DNA from 2 places in the Paenibacillus sp. JNUCC 34 genome. Region 2 is predicted to be linked to the other one. Evidence: a T-box and tRNA genes for the amino acid it is inferred to sense, from the RefSeq annotation. Region 2 holds a T-box; the other holds one or more tRNA genes.
The links. A T-box is a leader RNA that pairs with one kind of tRNA and senses whether it is charged. The one in region 2 lies ahead of gltX (glutamate--tRNA ligase), so its partner is inferred to be a tRNA-Glu.
Positions count from the first base shown of each region.

Region 1 (9,924 bases), 1.9 Mb from region 2:
AAGGATAAGGAAGCAGAGTCCGTCTACGAGAATTATTATGAATACCGTGAGTTAGCCAAAAAAATGCCGCCTCACCGTATTCTGGCCATCAACCGCGGGGAACGCGAGAATATCCTCAAGGTTGGTTTGGAGGTTCCGCCTGAGTCGATTCATGGATATATTGGCAAGCAGGTATTAAGCGGCACATCTGTGGTATCCGATATTTTGAACGTGGTTATTGAGGATGCTTACAAGCGTCTGATTGCCCCTTCCATTGAACGGGAGGTTCGAGGTGAGTTGACGGAGAAAGGTGAGAACCAGGCTATCTCTATTTTTGCGGGGAATTTGCGTAGTCTGCTGCTGCAGCCGCCGGTGAAGGGACGCTGTGTGCTTGGGGTTGATCCGGCCTATCGTACGGGCTGCAAGCTGGCTGTCGTGGATGACACTGGGAAACTGCTCGAGGTGGCTCTAACATATCCAACACCTCCGAACAACAAAAAGCGGGAAGCAGCCGTCATCTTTAAAGAGCTTATTACGAAATATGGAATTCAACTGATTGTGATCGGCAACGGTACAGGCTCACGGGAAACAGAGCAGTTTGTTGCTGAGGTGATTTCTGACATCGGCGATCCTGATCTGGCATATTTGATCGTTAATGAAGCGGGAGCAAGTGTATACTCGGCCTCCAAGCTGGCACAAGAGGAGTTCCCAGATCTCGATGTTGCAGAACGAAGCGCAGCTTCGATTGCACGCCGTGTTCAGGATCCGCTTGCTGAGCTGGTGAAGATTGATCCGAAATCGATCGGTGTGGGACAGTATCAGCACGATGTATCGCAAAAGCATCTGGAGGAAAGTCTGAAAGCTGTAGTGGAGTCGGCGGTTAACCATGTCGGTGTTGACGTTAATACAGCTTCCCCTTCCCTGCTCTCCTATGTGGCCGGCATTAATGCGACCATCGCCAAGAACATTGTGAAATACCGGGAAGAGAATGGAAAGTTTGTCAGCCGGAAGCAGCTTCAGAAGGTGCCTCGGCTCGGGGCTAAAACCTTTGAACAGTGTGTGGGCTTCATGCGTATTTCGGATGGGGAGAACACACTGGATCGTACCCCGATTCACCCTGAATCGTATCCAGTTGTGGATCGGTTGTTCAAGGAACTGAACGTTAGTGCCGACAAGGTCGGAACAAAAGAGCTTACTGAACTGCTGGATGGACAGGCCACGGACAACCTGGCTGTGAAGCTGGATGTCGGTGTACCGACTCTGAGGGATATCCTGGACAGCTTGCAGCGCCCTGGGCGCGATCCTCGGGAGGAGCTGCCGCTTCCGATCTTCCGTACGGATGTGTTGAAGATTGAAGATCTGCTGCCAGGCATGGAGCTTCAAGGGACCGTTCGCAACGTGATCGACTTTGGTGCCTTTGTTGATATCGGCATCAAGAGTGATGGACTGGTTCATATTTCACAGCTTAGCGATGGGTATGTCAAACATCCGATGGATGTGGTATCGGTCGGTGACAATGTGACCGTATGGGTATTGAATGTAGATTTGAAAAAAGGCCGCGTCGGTTTGACCATGCGTAAGCCGAAGGACCAATAAGAATGACAAAGAGCCCCGATCCAGTGCTGGATTGGGGCTTCTTGTTAAGAGATTGGCCTTCAACGAGTAGTTTTGAATGAGCGAGAATAAACTTGAAATTATCTCTAAAGAAACTAAAACAAGCCAGACCCTTGGTCTGGCTTGTTCGCATACACTGATATGGACAATATCGTGCATACCCTTTATTGGGCATCCGAGCTCTCACCCGGGGAGTTTCGATAAAAGAACCAGCACTCGTTCAGTAGTTTGATCTGGCGTCTGTCCTTTTTGCGAAAGGCACGTGTGAGTTGATTGCAGAGCCATTGCGGCAAGGGTATCTCCTCCTCTTGCGATCCGTCTGTTATGGATAGCATATGGGGAAGACGCCCAAAGCGTGCAGGTCTACCTATTTTTAAACGGCTTCTTCTTCATACCACTGCTCCAGCTGTGCCTGCAGGGCGCGAATTTCAGTGAGCAGAGATATGAGCGGATAATGAGTCTCATCCAGGGAAGCAAAGGTGCGCTCCAATTCATTTATGTAGTCAAGACCACTGACCGTTTGTGCAGATTCCTGAAGCAAGTCCAGGTTATCACATTCAGCTATGGCCAGCGGAAGCTCCGGCTTGTCCTGTGCAGTCAGCTTGCTGATTTCCTTATTGAGCCGCAGATTGAGCGCGCTAAGCTGGTAAGCGTAATCCGAAGGCATTTCCACGTATTGCAGTTTATCGTTCAGCTGTAAAATCACATAACGCATGTTCGGCATGATTGTAAGTTCTCCCTCCATACTTTCCTGCTTCAGATTATTTGCAAAATCCATTCTGATCGTTTGACGAAAGCCGTTCATTTGCATCATCCTTACTTGACAGTGTAGCTTAGAGAGAAGTTAAAATTCAAGTAGTATCCTTCGTGTGTCATGTGCACGAATAAAGGAATGCGGAAAGGGAGAAGGCAGACGTTATGCATGAGATGAGCAACGAAGAGCTCCAGGCCTGGGTGGAGGAGATCTCAATTAATAGTTTTCGTGTTCCGTTCAGGCACCGTGCTTTGTTTAATAGTAGGCTTTCTACCACAGGCGGGCGGTATTTTATGAAAAGCCACAATATAGAAATTAATCCTCACCAGCTTGAGATTCATGGGCGAGAAGAGGTAGAGAAGATCATAAAGCACGAGCTATGCCACTATCATTTACACCTGGCAGGACGGGGGTATAAGCATCGTGATTCCGATTTCAAAGCACTGCTTAAGGCTGTAGGCGGCAGCCGTTTTTGTAAAGCGATTGTAAAACCACAGGATAAACAACGAAAACCAGAGCCCTATCGCTACGTGTTGCGGTGTGTGGATTGTGGAACCGAATACAGGCGCAAGCGAAAAATGGATCCAGCTCGTTACCGCTGTGGTCGCTGCAGTGGTTGTCTGCGTCTTCTGCCACTTGACTGAAAGCGTACATCATGGTAAATTAATATTCAGTTGCATCATAACGTTCCCTGATAGCTCAGTTGGTAGAGCACTCGACTGTTAATCGAGTTGTCACAGGTTCGAGTCCTGTTCGGGGAGCCATTTATTTGGAGAGATACCCAAGTGGCTATAAGGGGACCCTCTGCTAAGGGGTTAGACTGCGTAAGCGGTGCGAGGGTTCGAATCCCTCTCTCTCCGTTTAGAGTAACGTCGATGAAACAGCCTGTCGGTTTTCCGGCAGGCTGTTTTTATGTAAAGGGATGAGAACCCTCAAAAAAGGGTTCGTCGGAGCATAAGCTTCGATAGGAATAACATCGCAGTCTCGAACGAAGTGAGAGTACCCCTCTCTCTCCGTTCTGAATAACATCATTAAAGCTCCCAACGCAAAAGCGAAGGGGGGGTTTTTGCAAAGGGATGAGAACCCTCATAAGGGTTCGTCAGAGCGTTGACATCGTTTGATTTCTTGAATATTATTTCATTTAACACCGAACAATAGATCCTTATATACTTCGCAGTAGAAAGCTCGAATATCCTGTGCGCGACATAGATAACTCATTACTTTAACTAGTTCAAGCCATCAACAAAAGTATAATTAATAATACAATGGGTTATTTAGAGAAGGAGGTCTGGTGTATGAGTAAAGAGAAAGCGAAAATTATTGACCATTATTCTTATTCGATTGAATTTGTAGAGAGTTTAAGTTGTATCACTGAAAATCAATGGAGGAGTCCAATAGATACTGGAAAATGGTCGATAGCGGAAATAATAGGACATTTAGTATTTTGGGATGAAGTTGTACAAAAACGAATTCCACAATTATTTTCAGAAGAGGTCTTGCCAAAGGTTCCAGATGTAGAAGCTATGAACTCACAAGCTGCATCAGAAGCAAGAACATGTGAAAAGCAAGTGATAATAAATAAATTCATAACGGTAAGAAAAGAACTTATTAGTGTAATAGATAAAATGCCCCTTACATATTGGAGTAAAGAATTCAATATTGGTCAAACGCGTTTGAATTTATTCGATTATTATAATGGTCTAGTAAAACATGATATTCACCATTTTCAACAAATTAAACGTGTTTTAGAGCTATAGGTGGCGATTGATAAATATTCCGATCTCGTAGAAGATGGAGCAGCAATTCATTATAGATGGTCAATAATTTGATGTTAAAAGTTCAAGATATTACTTAAAGTAAGGGAAACACCGTGAGAGGAACCGATGGTGACGAAATTTTTGGGCTGAGTTTGATGAAGATTTAAACCTAAAATTTTTTTGAAAAATATATAAAAAAAGCTTGTCATAAGTTTTCTGTTTATGCTATACTCAATCTTGTCGTCACGGCGATGTTGAAAATAAGGCCCGTTGGTCAAGGGGTTAAGACACCTCCCTTTCACGGAGGTAACAGGGGTTCGAATCCCCTACGGGTCACCATATTTTACTTTGAGAACCCCAACGGTTCGTCGAAGCATAAAATTACTTTTATGGCAGCCACTTTGATTGTCATCGAGAGCCATTAGCTCAGTTGGTAGAGCACCTGACTTTTAATCAGGGTGTCGAAGGTTCGAGTCCTTCATGGCTCACCATTTTTTTACAGATTTAACCCTTTTAATATGCGGTAGTGGTGGAATGGCAGACACGCTATCTTGAGGGGGTAGTGGGTGTATACCCGTGGAGGTTCGAGTCCTCTCTACCGCATACTAAAAAGCTCCTGCATTTTTGCAGGAGCTTTTTTTTGGCGTTTATGCAGGAGATGTTTCCTGCTTAGTTGCTCCTTTTTCCGTTTATCCTCCACCAGCTTGATAGGGGCTTATTCAACTAAAGCAGGCCCAATGGGGATAAATTATTTTATAATCCACGAACCAATGAATTTGGTATTCTTTCTAAAAAGGGCGTAATTAGAACTTACTATAAACCTAAAGCTGGAATTTCTTATTGGAGAAGACAATAATTAAAGGAGCTAAAACAATGAAATATTATACTTGTTTAGTATGCGGATATGACAAGCTTGATGAACCACCAATAGACGAATACGGTTATAAAACTTTTGAAGTTTGTTCATGCTGCGGCTTTCAATTTGGATATCATGATGATGATTTAGGATATACCTATATAGGATATCTTGAAGAGTGGATTAAAAAAGGTGCGAAATGGCGTTATCGCGAACCTAAGGATTTCGATTTAAAAAAACAATTGCTGAATATCGGCTATACTTTATAGGTTTTTAATTATTCGGACCCATTTCCAATTTCATTTGGAAATGGGTCTATTAATTGCTTCTAACTGTGAATCCATTACACAAAAAAGAAAAGGTATAACCAGCACCTGTTATCGGCTAGGTTCGGTTATAAATGTGTACCTCTATCCATTTAGATTAAAAATTTCACAAACCGGAGAGAGAATCAATATTTTAAGTAAACCAATCCTTTAAAAATACAAGTGGAATAAACATTCTTAAAAAAAAGCAGGCCCAATGGCGATAAATTATTTTACAATCCAAGAACTAATGAATTTGGTTCTCTTACTAAAAAGGGTGTAATTAGAACTTTCTTTAAACCCAAAGATGGAATTGCTTATTGGAGAAGACAACATCAAAGGAGCTAAAACAATGAAATATTATACTTGTTTAGTATGCGGATATGACAAGCTTGATGAACCACCAATAGACGAATATGGTTGTAAGACCTATATACGTTGCTCGTGTTGCGGCTTTCAATTTGGATATCATGATGATGATTTAGGATATACCTATATAGGATATCTTGAAGAGTGGATTAAAAAAGGTGCGAAATGGCGTTATCGCGAACCTAAGGATTTCGATTTAAAAAAACAATTGCTGAATATCGGCTATACTTTATAGGTTTTTAATTATTCGGACCCATTTCCAATTTCATTTGGAAATGGGTCTTTTAACGGTCCGAACGAGGGGTTCGCAGGGGCTTCCTTGAGAAGTAAATGATGTTTCATATTTGGTCAAGTGGTTAATAGGATACCATGGACAGGCAACTTCCCAAAAACCTATAAGGAGTGATTCGTAATGGCTAGAAACAACACTGGTAAAATGAGCCGTGAAGAAGCAGGACGGTTAGGTGGAGTAGCAACAGCCAGGAACCATGATAAAGAGTTTTATCAGGAGATCGGACGTAAGGGTGGCAAGGCAACGTCAGATTCTCACAATAGACAGTTCTATCAGGAAATTGGCAGGAAGGGCGGAGAAGCTACCTCTGACTCCCAGGGTAAAGAGTTTTATCAAGAAATTGGTCAAAAAGGTGGCGAGTCCCGCAATAACTCCAGCAATGGTGGAAATAGCAGCAAGTTGAGCCGTGAGGAAGCTGGACGTAAAGGCGGTCAGGCCTGAGTCCGCAACATATATAACGGATCTACTAAAAAATAGCAACCCTATAACTTGGGATTACTTTGTAAAGTAGAACCTTCATAAGTAATTAGGATCAGCCATAGTCGGGTACTGAACCCGTCTATGGCTGTTTATTTCTCACCGTACCACCAGATTCCAGTGAATTGCAGTAGCTTTCTGGACAGAGTGACTAGGAATATGTTATCTATATGATAATGATAACCATTCTCATATAAGGGCGGAATTTGTTTTGATATTGAATATAAAGAAAGATAGCAACTGCAAAGGAAAGCAGCAAACAACATTCAACTCTTTGACAATCAAATTGTGGAATATAGAAGTATTCACTCTGGAAGGTATGTATCTGGAACAGCAGCTTACGCTTCAACCAGCACTCATTGTGTTGCTCGGAGGAGAGGCTTCTCTGGAAAGAGAAGATCGCAAAAACCGGATGGGAAGAGAATTTGCTTACTTTTGTCCGGGTGGTACGACTTTTGGAATAAACAGACATGGTGTGGAATCGGTGTCTGTTGCCGTCATTTATTTTAACTTCTATAAAGAATCGTTATGCAGGAGACAGCTGGAGGAGGCTGATGCCGAAAAAATACTTCAGTACGAAGGTGCATTGACGCTAAGCTCAGCAGATCGATTGAGTTTGTTCTGTCGATCCATATATGAGCATTTTCGAAGTGATGATGACTTTAAACAATGGCGGGCTCAGTTGGATTTTCAAGAATTGCTGCAAGAGATGTTATCTTTGGGCAATTTGAATGCCAAGAGCGATAAGACTCAGGGATTGGAACGTACCAGAGAATACATGGACAATCACTATAATGAAGAATTGACGATTGACCAGCTTGCCGGTATGGCCGAACTCAGTCCCAAATATTATATGGATATGTTTAAAAAAACATATGGTCTTAGCGCAACGGAATATCTGGCCCAGGTGAGAATGAATAAGGCAAAACAATTGATGTTGGGTTCAGGACGTATTCTTAAGGAAGTCGCACATATGGTGGGATATAAAGATGAATTTTATTTCAGTCGGAAGTTTAAAAAAGAATTTGGTCTATCTCCGTCGGCCTACATAAAAAAACGAAAAAACAAATTAGCGGTCTATGGTTCTACTTCCCTACTAGGGTATCTAATACCGCTTAATATCATTCCGTATGCAGCACCGCTGCATCCCAAATGGTCTCGGGATTACTACCATAATCTTGGTCCGGATATCCCTGTACACCTGAATGCGTTCCGCCAAAATCATAACAAAATAGGCAATCTGGAAAAGCTTGAATTATCACAGCCGGAGCTCATTATCTGTTCACAGGATCTGGAATTATGGGAGAAGGAGCGGTTGCAGCAGATTGCTCCCGTTTACGAACTTCCTGAGGAAAGTGTTGGGTGGGAGGAGCAGCTGCTGTGGATGGCACATTTACTTGATAAAAATGCGGAGGCACAGCAGTGGATAGAGTCATTTTATAGGAAATTACGGTCCTTCCGGCATGAGATTTTCAGGGAAATCAATGATCCGCCAACGCTTTTGACCGCACGTCTTCATGATCATGAACTGGTCTCATATAGAAACCTCGGTATGAGAGAAGTGCTGTTTAACAATCTGGACTTTCTTTCACCTTCCCTTATGGAAAAAATGAGTGACGATGTCCCCTTGACTGTTGACAAGATAAAGACAATGGAGGCAGATCATATTTTTCTTTTGGTCCGTCAGGATTCGGATACGCTTGAATATTGGCGAGAACTCCAAACTTCTCCGGATTGGATGACGATACCTGCTGTTAGAGAAGGAAGGTTTCATCAGGTATCCTCCTATCCTTGGCGAGAATATTCACCGATTGCACTGGAACTAATGGTTGAAGAGGTTGCCAAAACCTTTTCCGGAGATTGTCCATGATGGATTTGGTGATTTGTCCATGGTGTAAAGGACGTTCATCCCTTACTATAATTAATAATGATAATCATTATCAATTATAGGATGACCGTTGAAAGGGGAACAAGAAAGAGATGAAAAAAATGAAGTTTATGCTGGGGTTATTCATGGTGATGGCCCTGATTTTATCGGCTTGTGGTGGAGATAAGCAAGGAAAAGAGCAGGCCGTTAATAGTGAATCCCAAAACAATGCTTCGCAGAATGAATCTACAGAGAAAAAAGCAGATGCGCCTCAGACTGCAGATACCAAAGTTGTGAAATATTTGGACCAAGAGTACACGTTGCCAACTAAGACAGAGCGGATTGTTATCACAGGTGCTGTCGAAGCCATGGAGGATTCCATTGTTTTGGAAGTTAATCCTGTTGGAGCCATTACTTTTGCAGGGGAATTCCCTCCTTTGTTTCAATCCATAACGAAAGATGCTCAATCCGTTGGAGAAAAAATGGAACCGAATTTCGAAACCATTTTGTCATTGAAACCAGATGTCATTCTGGCATCTTCCAAAGCTAAACCGGAGGTTATTGAGCAGTTGAACAAAATTGCACCAACAATTCCGTATTCCCACATCTCTACGAACTGGGAGAGTAACTTAAAACTGCTCGGGGAATTAAGTGGCAAGCAGGAGCAGGCGGAGAAAGAAATTGCCCAATACAAAACTGACCTGGAAGCGGCCAAATCTCAGCTTGGAGATTCCCTTAAAGATAAAAAGGTTGTTGCGTTAAGGATCCGGGGTGGAGAGCAGTACATTTATCCGGAAGCTGTATTCTTTAATCCGGTATTGTATGAAGATCTTGGGATTGCAGTTCCTGAGGAAGTGAAAGCTGCAAAAGCACAGGAATTGATCTCCAAAGAGAAATTTGCAGACATGAATCCGGACTATTTGTTCATCCAGTTCTCTCCAGCAGAGAACCAAGAAACACCGGATGCACTTGAGAAATTCAAGAACGATCCGATCATGAAGAACATTAAGGCTTTCAAAGACGACCACGTTTTTGTTAATGTTGTCGATCCCTTGGCTCAAGGCGGAACAGCCTACAGCAAAATTCAGTTCCTGAAGGAAGCGGTAAGCAATCTCACAAAATAGATCAGTAAGGCGTGTTGTATATGCGGTTCAGATGTTCGCTGCCGGCGGTTATCCTTGTGATAGCCCCGGCAGCAGTTATATTGCTCATCATCGCTTCAATTTTATATGGAGCTAAAAATATTACAGTTGATGTGATTTGGGATTCCGTATTCGCATTTGATGCAGACAGTGTAGATCATCAGATCATTATGACTTCTAGGTTACCGCGTGTCATAGGAGCGTTGCTGATTGGTGCTTTTCTGGCTATATCAGGAGCACTCATGCAAGGAATGACAAGAAATTACCTTGCATCGCCCTCCATCATGGGCGTATCGGACGGTTCTGTTTTTGCGGTTACTCTATTTATGGTATTTATGCCAAACGCGAATTCCACCTGGTATATTGTATGTTCCTTGATCGGATCTGCCGTCGGTGCAGGCATTGTTTTCGGTCTTGCCTGGATGATTCCTCATGGACTTAGTCCAGTTCGACTGGCAATACTCGGTACGATTATCGGAACATTTCTAAGCGGAACAGCTAATGCCATTGCG
Region 1 covers NZ_CM177770.1:1,118,777-1,128,700, forward strand. Annotated here, with positions in the region: gene AC2TF5_RS05080 (Tex family protein) at 1-1,575, shown strand, start outside; gene cmpA (cortex morphogenetic protein CmpA) at 1,758-1,886, opposite strand; gene AC2TF5_RS05090 (hydrolase/acyltransferase) at 1,967-2,317, opposite strand; gene AC2TF5_RS05095 (SprT family protein) at 2,521-2,991, shown strand; tRNA gene AC2TF5_RS05100 (tRNA-Asn) at 3,036-3,111, shown strand; tRNA gene AC2TF5_RS05105 (tRNA-Ser) at 3,119-3,207, shown strand; gene AC2TF5_RS05110 (DinB family protein) at 3,643-4,104, shown strand; tRNA gene AC2TF5_RS05115 (tRNA-Glu) at 4,369-4,443, shown strand; tRNA gene AC2TF5_RS05120 (tRNA-Lys) at 4,520-4,595, shown strand; tRNA gene AC2TF5_RS05125 (tRNA-Leu) at 4,625-4,707, shown strand; gene AC2TF5_RS05130 (hypothetical protein) at 4,978-5,229, shown strand; gene AC2TF5_RS05135 (hypothetical protein) at 5,618-5,869, shown strand; gene AC2TF5_RS05140 (KGG domain-containing protein) at 6,047-6,367, shown strand; gene AC2TF5_RS05145 (AraC family transcriptional regulator) at 6,615-8,273, shown strand; gene AC2TF5_RS05150 (ABC transporter substrate-binding protein) at 8,384-9,394, shown strand; gene AC2TF5_RS05155 (FecCD family ABC transporter permease) at 9,415-9,924, shown strand, end outside.
Region 1: it encodes a tRNA-Glu, which carries the amino acid that the T-box ahead of gltX (glutamate--tRNA ligase) is inferred to sense. The anticodon was not compared.

Region 2 (9,924 bases):
TGAAATCACCGACAAAAGAGACGTTGTCATCGCCCTTGATGGAAATCGTTTGTTCCTTAATATCCATCGGAATCAAAACCGGCTCTAACGCTTTTTGTACAAGCTTTTTCACCGATACTCGATCTTTTTTGAATTGGATTGTCTTTGCGTCGATTTTTGATAGCTTCAATAATGACGAAACAAGCCAATCGATTCGTTCAAGCTGAATACGAATATTACGGGTGAACTCCGTTCTTTTCGCTGAAGGTAAGTCAGGTTTGCTTAACAAATCCGCCATCACCATCATAGAGGTAAGCGGCGTTTTCAGCTGATGAGAGATATCGGAAATGGCATCCGTCAATTTAGTTTTGTCTTGCTGCAGAAGCGATCGCTGCTCTGACAGCATGAGCGTCACTTTATAAATATCATTTTTTAAAATGCTAAGCTCGCCTTCTTGATTATCGCGAACGTCAAGGGAATAATTGCCGCTGCTAATTTCACGCAAATAGACGGACAGCTTTTCAAGTTCGCGGTATCTCCATCTCGTGAATAACAGACTGCTTCCAATAAGTAAAATAGATAGGATGAAAATGAGCGCCGCCGCAACAGACGAAATGAAAGCAGCGGCAACGATCGCCGTTAAACTGATTGAACCCATGATGAACAATAAAATTTGAATCTCTCGATTACGCAGCATCTAATCACCGACCTTATATCCTAAACCGCGTACCGTTTTGATCATCGTGGGATGCTGCGGATCATCCTCCAGCTTTTCTCTTAGCCTTTTGATATATACCGTTAGCGTATTGTCGTTCACGAAGTCGCCTGCCACGTCCCAAATCTGCTCTAAAAGCTGATTTCTTGAGAGAACTTGTCCAATATGGTTGCCAAAGATCAACAATAAGCGATACTCCAAAGCGGTCAATGAAATTTCGGCGCCGTTTTTATACACTTTTCCTTCCAGCGTATTCATGCGGACATTGTCAATGTTAATGATCGCTTGGGTCTGAGACGGCTTATGATATCTCCGCAAGACAGACTTGATTCGCGAGAGAAGCTCGCGAATTCGAAAAGGTTTTGTAATATAATCATCGGCTCCCATGTCAAGCCCCATCACGACATTGACTTCATCGTCGATCGCCGTTAAAAAGATGACCGGAATATCTCGTCGCTCTTTCACCATTTTGCACAATTCATAACCGTTTCCATCCGGAAGCGATAAATCAAACAAGCATAAAGCGACTGAATCTATATCTTCGGCGAGCACCTTTTTCGCTGATGCGACATTATGGCAAAGAACGGTAGAAAATTGATCTTGCTGGAGCGAATATTCTAGACCGGACGCGATCGTTTTATCATCTTCCACTAATAATATTTTCATATGCAGATCATCCTAACTATAATATTAAATTCATTCTTCCATCTTAGCTTCGACATTATAACAAATTTATTCTGCAACAGGGAAAAAATCACTTACTCCAAGTTCGATCGAAAGGTTTTTCCTCTTGTCGTACGATTCTTGTAACCATTCCCGTTCATTTATTTTGAGGAAATACGGATTTCGGTTCCGGACCTCTAAGAATGCCCTTTGGATTTTCTCGGTTTGTACGGCATGAGTCGCAAAGGCGTGTCTCAATAGGTGGGTTTTTAGAACAACTTGATTTCCTTCCACTGTTTGAATAATAATGCTATGTAAAGGATGAGTGTTCTTAGTATAATGTGATTTAATATTATATAGTATTTTGTACATATGTCCTTATGAATCTACTAATTATACTGCAATTTACAGGATGTGTGCTTTATGGAATATGATTTGGTTGATTCGCATACTTTTTTTGTTGGAAGTAAACCTTCCTTCCCCTCGCCTTCGATGAAGCCAAACCATGCAATACAAATCGTCAAATGACCAATATTTGTATGAATGTCAGTACGATACTCAAGGCGTTTTGAGACTAAAACAATCAACCAGTATGCTGTATTCTTAGCGACCAACGGCATAATCATACGTTAGAGTAGAGCTCGAAAATGCTTCCTGCCTCTCTTCGTAATTGGAGCATGACCTACATGCTTACCTGGAGTGTTTTCTTTCTGTTCATCCCCGCGAGCTTTAATGGTGTCATCCTAAACGAAAAAAATGACCGGCGTTCGACCGGTCATTTTACTTTAAAGTTTTATGACAACATAAATCTCTGCATTCGTTCAAAAACCCTATTTTCGCCCATTACTTTCATAATATCAAACAAATCAGGTGTATTGATTCTGTTAGTTAGAGCGACCCTGATTACCATCGCTACATCACCAACATGCCCCTTGAAATCGTTAGGATTGGCTTTATATAGCTTCATATCTTTTGCAAATCCGAGTCTTACTGCAAGTTCTTTAATTTCATGAAACCAAGCTTCCTTTTCATTATTGAACCTATAAGTTTTGCTGAAATCTAGTACAATTTCTTTCGCAACATCAAAACCAACATTTGTAGGTAACTTATAGCCACTCAATACATCCTTTTCAAACAATTCGTCATAAAATAAAGCAATCATTGGTTTCACATCTGACCACTTAGAATAATCTTTTCTTGGTTTTTCACCCGTTCGACCTATATTTAGAATGTTTACAGTGTATTCCATATTCTTGTCAATTAAAGTATATAGCTCAGAATCAAATTCCTTTGACCAAGTGTATAAATGGTCAAATACTTGTTTACCCGTGAGCCTTGAGATAACATCCTTGCTGATGTCACCCAGTTTATTCATGTCTAATAAGGCACCACTGGCATTCATTTTATCAGTATAGATAAAAAAGTCTCTAAATGATTTATGAGGGTTTGCCATCCTCCATTCTTCAAAGTCAGAATTGATGAGATTCATGAAGTATTCACCTATAGCTACTCCTGGGTATCCTTGTTCTTTGTAATACTCAGCGGTACCATCAAGATCCTTACGTTTACTGAATTTCCGTTTCGAAGCTCCGACTTGCTTCATTATTGGAGCAATATGTCCGTATTCCGGTATTCTAAAACCTAAGGTTTCAAACAACTGAATATGGGTAGGCACAGAAGAAAGCCATTCATCGCCCCTAATGACATGGGTTGTACCCATCAGATAATCGTCTATGGCATGAGCAAAGTGATATGTTGGTAACCCATCCGTTTTCATAATAACAATATCTTGGTCATTTTCAGGTAACTCAATCGGACCTTTCACCAAATCATGGTACTTTATTCTCGTATCTGATGACCCTAAAGATTTAAGTCTAATAACAAACGGTTTACCATTTAAAATCTCTTCTTTGGCTTGCTGAAAAGAAATATCTCGATGTTTAGCCCATTTACCATAATAACCTGTTGTTACCTTTAGGTTCTGCTGGCTTATTCTTATTTTTTGTAAATCGTCCGCATTACAGAAGCAAGGATATGCTAATCCATTTCGCACTAAGTGCTTAATAAATACCTTATAGATTTGTATTCGTGAGCTTTGTTTATAGGGTCCGTAATCACCCTTATTATCACCTGATAAGGTAGGTCCTTCATCAAAATGAATCCCGAAGTATAACAATGAATTGATAATGTTTTCGAGGCTGCCTTTTATTTCGCGTTTTTTGTCTGTGTCTTCGATACGCAGGAAAAATACCCCATTACTTTGGTGCGCTAATCTCTTCGATATTAAAGCTGCGTAAAGCCCCCCAATGTTTAATAAACCTGTTGGGCTTGGTGCAAAACGTGTTACCATAGCAGATGAAGACAAATTTCTTTGTGGATACAGTGAGTAAATATCAGCTGGTAATTGCCCGACATCCGGAAATAACAGTTCTGCCATGTTCTCATTTGACATAATCATATCCCCTTATAGGTTCAAAATAAAAAAGCCCTTCATCCTGTTAAAGGACGAAAGGCTTGCTTCCGCGTTACCACCTAAATTGGTTAAAAAACCCGCTCATTATGCAACAATTCATTATCTTGCTGCACATTTCTTTAACGGGAAATCCCCGGTAGACCTACTCCAATTTTTCGGTCTACTACTCCAAGGCTTCATTCATTAAGCTCGAATACCCAATTTCACCAGCATGGGCTCTCTAAGATTCGAGTGATTAATTACTCTTCCTCTTCACTTCATTTTACAATATGTGGATATGCTTAGTGATACGATAATTCATTATTACCAAATTGTCAAGAATCTATTCGGACCTCGAATATCCCAACCATGGTCCATGTTATGCTCCCTTTATTGCTTTCAATTTTCGAGGATGATCGCTTAGGAAAACTTCTCAAATTCGTTTTTCAACCAGTGCTGATTCTGATACGTAATATACTGTTTTCATCCGTATCAGTAAATCGACCAACTCTGGTCATATTCGGAAATAGACATAAATTAAGTGGTATATCTAAAGTATCTTCCGGTACACTTAACAACTGCCGATATTAAGTAACATTAAATAATGGTTCCTTTATCGTCGTACTTCAAGATGACGATGAAGGTACCAGGCTTGGATTCGGGATCGAGAGTTGCAGCGAAAACATTCAAAGGGGATTTTATTTATTTGCAAGATCATCCATGGCTTGAACAGCTAGTTCAAGTGCTTTAATTCTTCTTTCTAAAAGCGTTTTTTGAGGGCTACCCGCTTTTGACTTACCATAAATGTTCTCAAGTGATGGGAATAAACCAGTCAAAACATTGCGAGCTTCTGTTAAATCTTCCTCGGTGTAATGATGAGGTCTTAGATTCCAAGCAGCTTCTAGCATGGCTAAACCGATGTATAAAGATTTGAGACGTTTCTTTAATAAGGTAGTGTTAGCACCTTTCTGAGTCATATTATCTAAGGCGTTTTCGGATTTACGGATTGTCGATTGGAAGGCTTTGATTGATTCCAATTTATCTTCATTTGATACGTTTTCCATTAGTGCTGGCCTCTCTTTGTTTCTGAATTATTTTGCTTGATACTCGTAATAATCGCTGAGAACCTGATTCAACTCATTCAATAGCTTCTAACCATAGTCAGAGAGTATTGGAAGGGTAATTTTATCGACAAGCAATTTCACATCAGGAATATCATTTTACGCTACTTAGAGGAATTGACCAAGTTTTTATCCGCTACCAAAAAGACGACAGTCTCCATTTCCGAAAAGTCATTAGGGCGCGCCTAAGATTAGCATTCCCCTCCCCCGTAAAGACTCACGTGCAAGGTCTGTCGTTATAATTCTATCTCTAATTTTGGACTGTCAAACTAACCTTTTCGATTACAGATTTAAAGACCATATCGATAGTCACCACGGCAGCCAGCTAGAGCGATCGGTTGCTTTTTCATTTACTGACTGAATTGCATTTATGCTTTTAGACGTTTTATATCTTGTTTAGGCGGAAAGCCAAACATTCTGGAGTACTCACGGCTGAATTGGGAAGTACTTTCATAGCCTACTCGATATGCAACATCAGAGGCATCTGCAGACTCGGTTAATAATAGTCGCCGGGCTTCCTGAAGTCTCATTTGTTTTTGAAACTGAATAGGACTCATAGCCGTTACTTCTTTAAAGTGCCGATGAAAGGACGATATACTCATATTCGCTATTTCTGCAAGGTCTTCGATCCGAAAAGAATGATTGTAATTGTTCATGATATGTCCAATAACATCTCTGATTTGGTGGATTGAACTCTCTTCTACTACAAGTCCCTTTAAAACATTCCCATACTGACTTTGCAGCACCCTATAAAGAATTTCCTTAGTAAACAGTGGAGCAAGCACAGGAATATCTTTAGGATTATCTAACAAACGAGCTAATCGGATGACCGCATCCAATAAAGAAGATTCAATATGGCTAACAAACATAGCTCGTTTAGGATTTTCTTTCGGAATATCTCGGAGTTCAGAGTCATGTAAAATCTCTAGAATTTGACTCGGTGAAAATTCGAGCCTGAGACCCAAATATGGTACATCGGGAGTAGCTTCAGTGACTTGGGTGGTAACTGGTAAGTGAACAGATGCAACAAGGTAATCGGCAGGACTGTACCTAAAGTGATCCTGCGCTAGCCATACCTCCTTTGCCCCTTGTACTACCATACAAAAGGAGGGCTTGTATACTCCGTGGTTTGGTCCGGTCACATTCGACCGATGCATGAAAAATAAGGACGGTATAGCGGTTTTGTGAACTCCGTCCTTTTCTGAATAACGTTCAATGATATAAACGAGCTCATTCTGCCGATTTGTGATTATTCCAGACATTTGATCCTCCTTATTCCGTCATTATTTGTAGTCCGATTATAGCCCATTTTCGTTTGTTTCTTAAGTGGTACTGAGAGGATTAGGCAAACATTTGAGACAAATGGGATAACGGTCCCTTTGTCATTTGGTACAAAATAATGATGAGTAAGGAGGATAGAATATATTGCTGGGAGGCAACACTTTGAAAGTTAAAATCAAGAATCATTAACAACTTTTTGATTGCACGTCATAGTTCTTGATCTCAGGTATTTTAGATAAGTTTGTACTTTCGTCGACGTGTCGTTATCAGCGGCGGTTTCCTTCGAGATTATCTGTACGTTCTCAAAACGCGTGGCGAGTGAATGGGCCGGAAATAGATGTAATGGATATCGTTTTACAATTAATTGCAAGAAGAGGAGGATTTTAAATGCAAAAGGTCATTTTAAACAATGGTGTAGAGATGCCAATACTTGGATTTGGTGTTTTTCAGATTACAAATCAAAATGAATGTGAACAAAGCGTTTATGATGCTATCATGGCAGGTTATCGCTTAATTGATACTGCTGCTTCTTATCTCAATGAAGAAGCTGTTGGCAGAGCAATTAAACGTAGTGGTGTAGCTAGAGAGGAATTATTTATCACTACAAAGCTTTGGGTTCAGGATACTGGTTATGAGCGCACAAAGAAAGCATTTGAAAAGTCCCTAGAAAGATTGCAACTTGAATATCTGGATTTATATTTAATTCATCAGCCATTTGGCGATGTGTATGGCTCTTGGCGAGCTATGGAGGAATTGTACCGGGAAGGAAAAGTTCGTGCAATAGGCGTTAGTAACTTTCAAGAGGATCGTCTAATCGATTTGATTATTCATAATGAAGTGGTTCCTTCTATTAACCAGGTTGAAACGCACCCTTTCAATCAGCAAATCGAAAGTTCAAAATTGATGAAAGAGAACAATGTTCAGATTCAATCTTGGGCGCCTTTCGCTGAAGGAAAAAATAACTTGTTCCAAAACGAGGTATTGGTATCCTTAGCTGAAAAGTATAATAAATCCGTTGCTCAGGTGGCATTGCGTTGGTTGACACAAAGAGAAGTCGTTGTGATTCCAAAGTCTATTCGCATTGAAAGAATTACCGAAAACTTCAATATCTTTGATTTCGAATTAAGAAAAGAGGATATGGAGTCGATTACTACGTTAGATACGAAACAGAGCCTGTTCTTTTCACATCGTGATCCAGAAATAGTGAAATGGATCGGTACTCGTAAACTTGATATCTGACAAATTTCGAAAGACCACCAGCAGGTTCTATTTTTACAAAAAAACTTTAATATTAAATGTTAAATTAAGGAGCAAATGCACTTGGTAATCTGCTCCTTATTCGTTGGCAGAATCCTTGTTATTAATTTAACTATCCTGATTGTTAGCTTAATGGGCTCCGAAGTCGAGTATAATTAGATAATCATCTAATCGGCTAAGTGTACAAGTCCTTGTCATTTTCGGCAAAGTACCCAAGTTCTTGTCATTGAGTTAGGACAAGAACTTGGGTACTTAAAACAAAAAAAGCCGCAGTTTACGCGGCTTTCATAGTCTATATGTTCTTATCGTCGGACAACGCTTCTGTGTGTCACAATTCGAGGAACAAATCGATCTGTTCTTCGATGGACGCCGACACGCGGAAATAGGAGTCGTCGTGGGATTTTTGCTATCAACCGAGCAACAGCATATCGCGGCCAACGTCACCTACGACCCGTCAATATGTTACTTTCTCGTACAAATTCGCAGGCAATGCCTGCATGAACGGCGACAGATCTCCCGTCGTGTAAAGATGAAGCCGGTGCATGGCCCGCGTACACGCCGTATAAAGAAGCTTGCGTTCGTTTTCCCGGCTGTAAGCTTGAGGTGATGCCTCATAAATCAGAACTGCATCGAACTCAATACCCTTGGCGAGATATACGGGAATAACCATCGCTCCTTTCTCAAAGGTGACCGTCTCCTTCGTAATGAGCTGCAATGCTTCGCTTCCTTGAATTCGTAATGATTCAAAGGCCTCGCGGCTTTCGGCTGCGGTCTTCGTAATGACAGCGATGGAAGCGAAACCCTCAGCCCTGAGCGAGGCGATGTCTTCCAGTATTTGTGCATCACGCTTCTTTACACTGTTCGAACTGATCAGTAGAGGCTTGTTTCCTCTTCTGTCAAATGGAACGATCTCGTCCCCGCCGGAAAGCAGCGATTTCGTAAATTCCACAATCTCTCTGGTTGAACGATAGCTGCGCACGAGGCGGATGAGGTTTGTATCGGTTTCGCCAAAAAGCCGGATCAGCGGAGAATCGGATGCTTCTAGGTTTGTGGCCTGCATGAAGATCGCTTGCCCGAAATCGCCGAGTACCGTCATACGAGCGCGTGGAAACAATTTTTTTAAATATTCATATTGAAACGCCGAGTAATCTTGGCCTTCGTCGACGAAGACATGCCGGATCTCCTTGTTCGTTCGGACGCCTTCGACCAGTTCTTTTACAAACAAATAAGGAGTCGCATCCTCGTGGAACAATTCGTTCCGGCTAAGCATATCCTTGGTTTCTCTACAGATTTCAGACCAATGTGGGGGAATGACGATCTCATTTGTTTTCTCCCGATACGAGGTTTCGTCACTGAATAATTGGTCATATATACCTTTGATATCGACAAACGAAAATTTCCTCACGCTTTTCCTTAGCGGCTTAAAGCTTTTATTCACGATTGATCGAAGGATCAGTTCCTCCTCCCGCTGGGCGAAGTCAACGTCGCCTTCGTCTCCCCGACGCTTGTTATTCATTCGATCGCGGGCCACAGCGTATTGCTCCGAAAGGTCGATTAGTTCCTTCTCTTTGTGCAACATGTCGAAAACCTCAGCGTACTGATCGTTATCAAGATAATTTAACTCCTCCTGAACCCAGAACGCTTTCCGTTCCTCGCGTTCGAGAGAAGCCAGTTCATGGAGCAGCCATTCCTGCAAGAGAGCGACACGACTGAACAACGGAAGGGAACTGTCGAAATCATACATTTTCGAGCTCATTTGCTCCGCAGTAATCAAAACGCGATCCCGAAACCATATGTCTTTAAACAGCATACCTTCCCGCCCTAACCACTTCCCGTAGTTCTGCAGGGCTTTCAGAAAAGCTTCGGAGGTTTTGTACGCGATCCCCTGAAGGCGAGCCTCATATCCCGACTCCCCATGTGCTGTCAGTGTGTATTCGATCTGATCGAAGGGATCCTCTGGCCGCAATGAGGATCCGAGCCAATAATCAAGATATTCCTGAAACGTCGTCTGCTGCATATTCTCTTCACCGAGTTCTGGAAGGACGGTGGAGATATAACTACTAAACATCGAATTGGGCGAGAAAAGCACAATCTGATCGGCCTTGATCGTCTGGCGGTGTTTGTAAAGTAAATACGCCACACGCTGCAAGGCCGCGGAAGTTTTCCCGCTGCCAGCCGCTCCCTGAACAATAAGCATCCGGCTGTTGTCGTCCCGAATGATGGCGTTCTGCTCCTTCTGGATGGTTGCCACGATACTCTTCATTTGCGAGTCCGCGTCCTTGCCGAGCACTTGCTGTAGCAATTCGTCTCCAATCGTTTCGCTCGCGTCGAACATGGTGCGGATATGTCCGTTCTGAATCTGATACTGCCGTTTGAGCGTCATCGTCCCTTCGATTCGACCTACCGGTGTGTCATAAGAGGCCGGGCCCGGAGGATAGTCGTAGTATAGGCTCGCG
Region 2 covers NZ_CM177770.1:3,007,838-3,017,761, reverse strand. Annotated here, with positions in the region: gene AC2TF5_RS14190 (sensor histidine kinase) at 1-676, opposite strand, end outside; gene AC2TF5_RS14185 (response regulator transcription factor) at 677-1,360, opposite strand; gene gltX (glutamate--tRNA ligase) at 2,151-3,809, opposite strand; T-box leader at 3,856-4,095, opposite strand; gene AC2TF5_RS14175 (hypothetical protein) at 4,508-4,873, opposite strand; gene AC2TF5_RS14170 (AraC family transcriptional regulator) at 5,299-6,192, opposite strand; gene AC2TF5_RS14165 (aldo/keto reductase) at 6,599-7,450, shown strand; gene helD (RNA polymerase recycling motor HelD) at 7,923-9,924, opposite strand, start outside.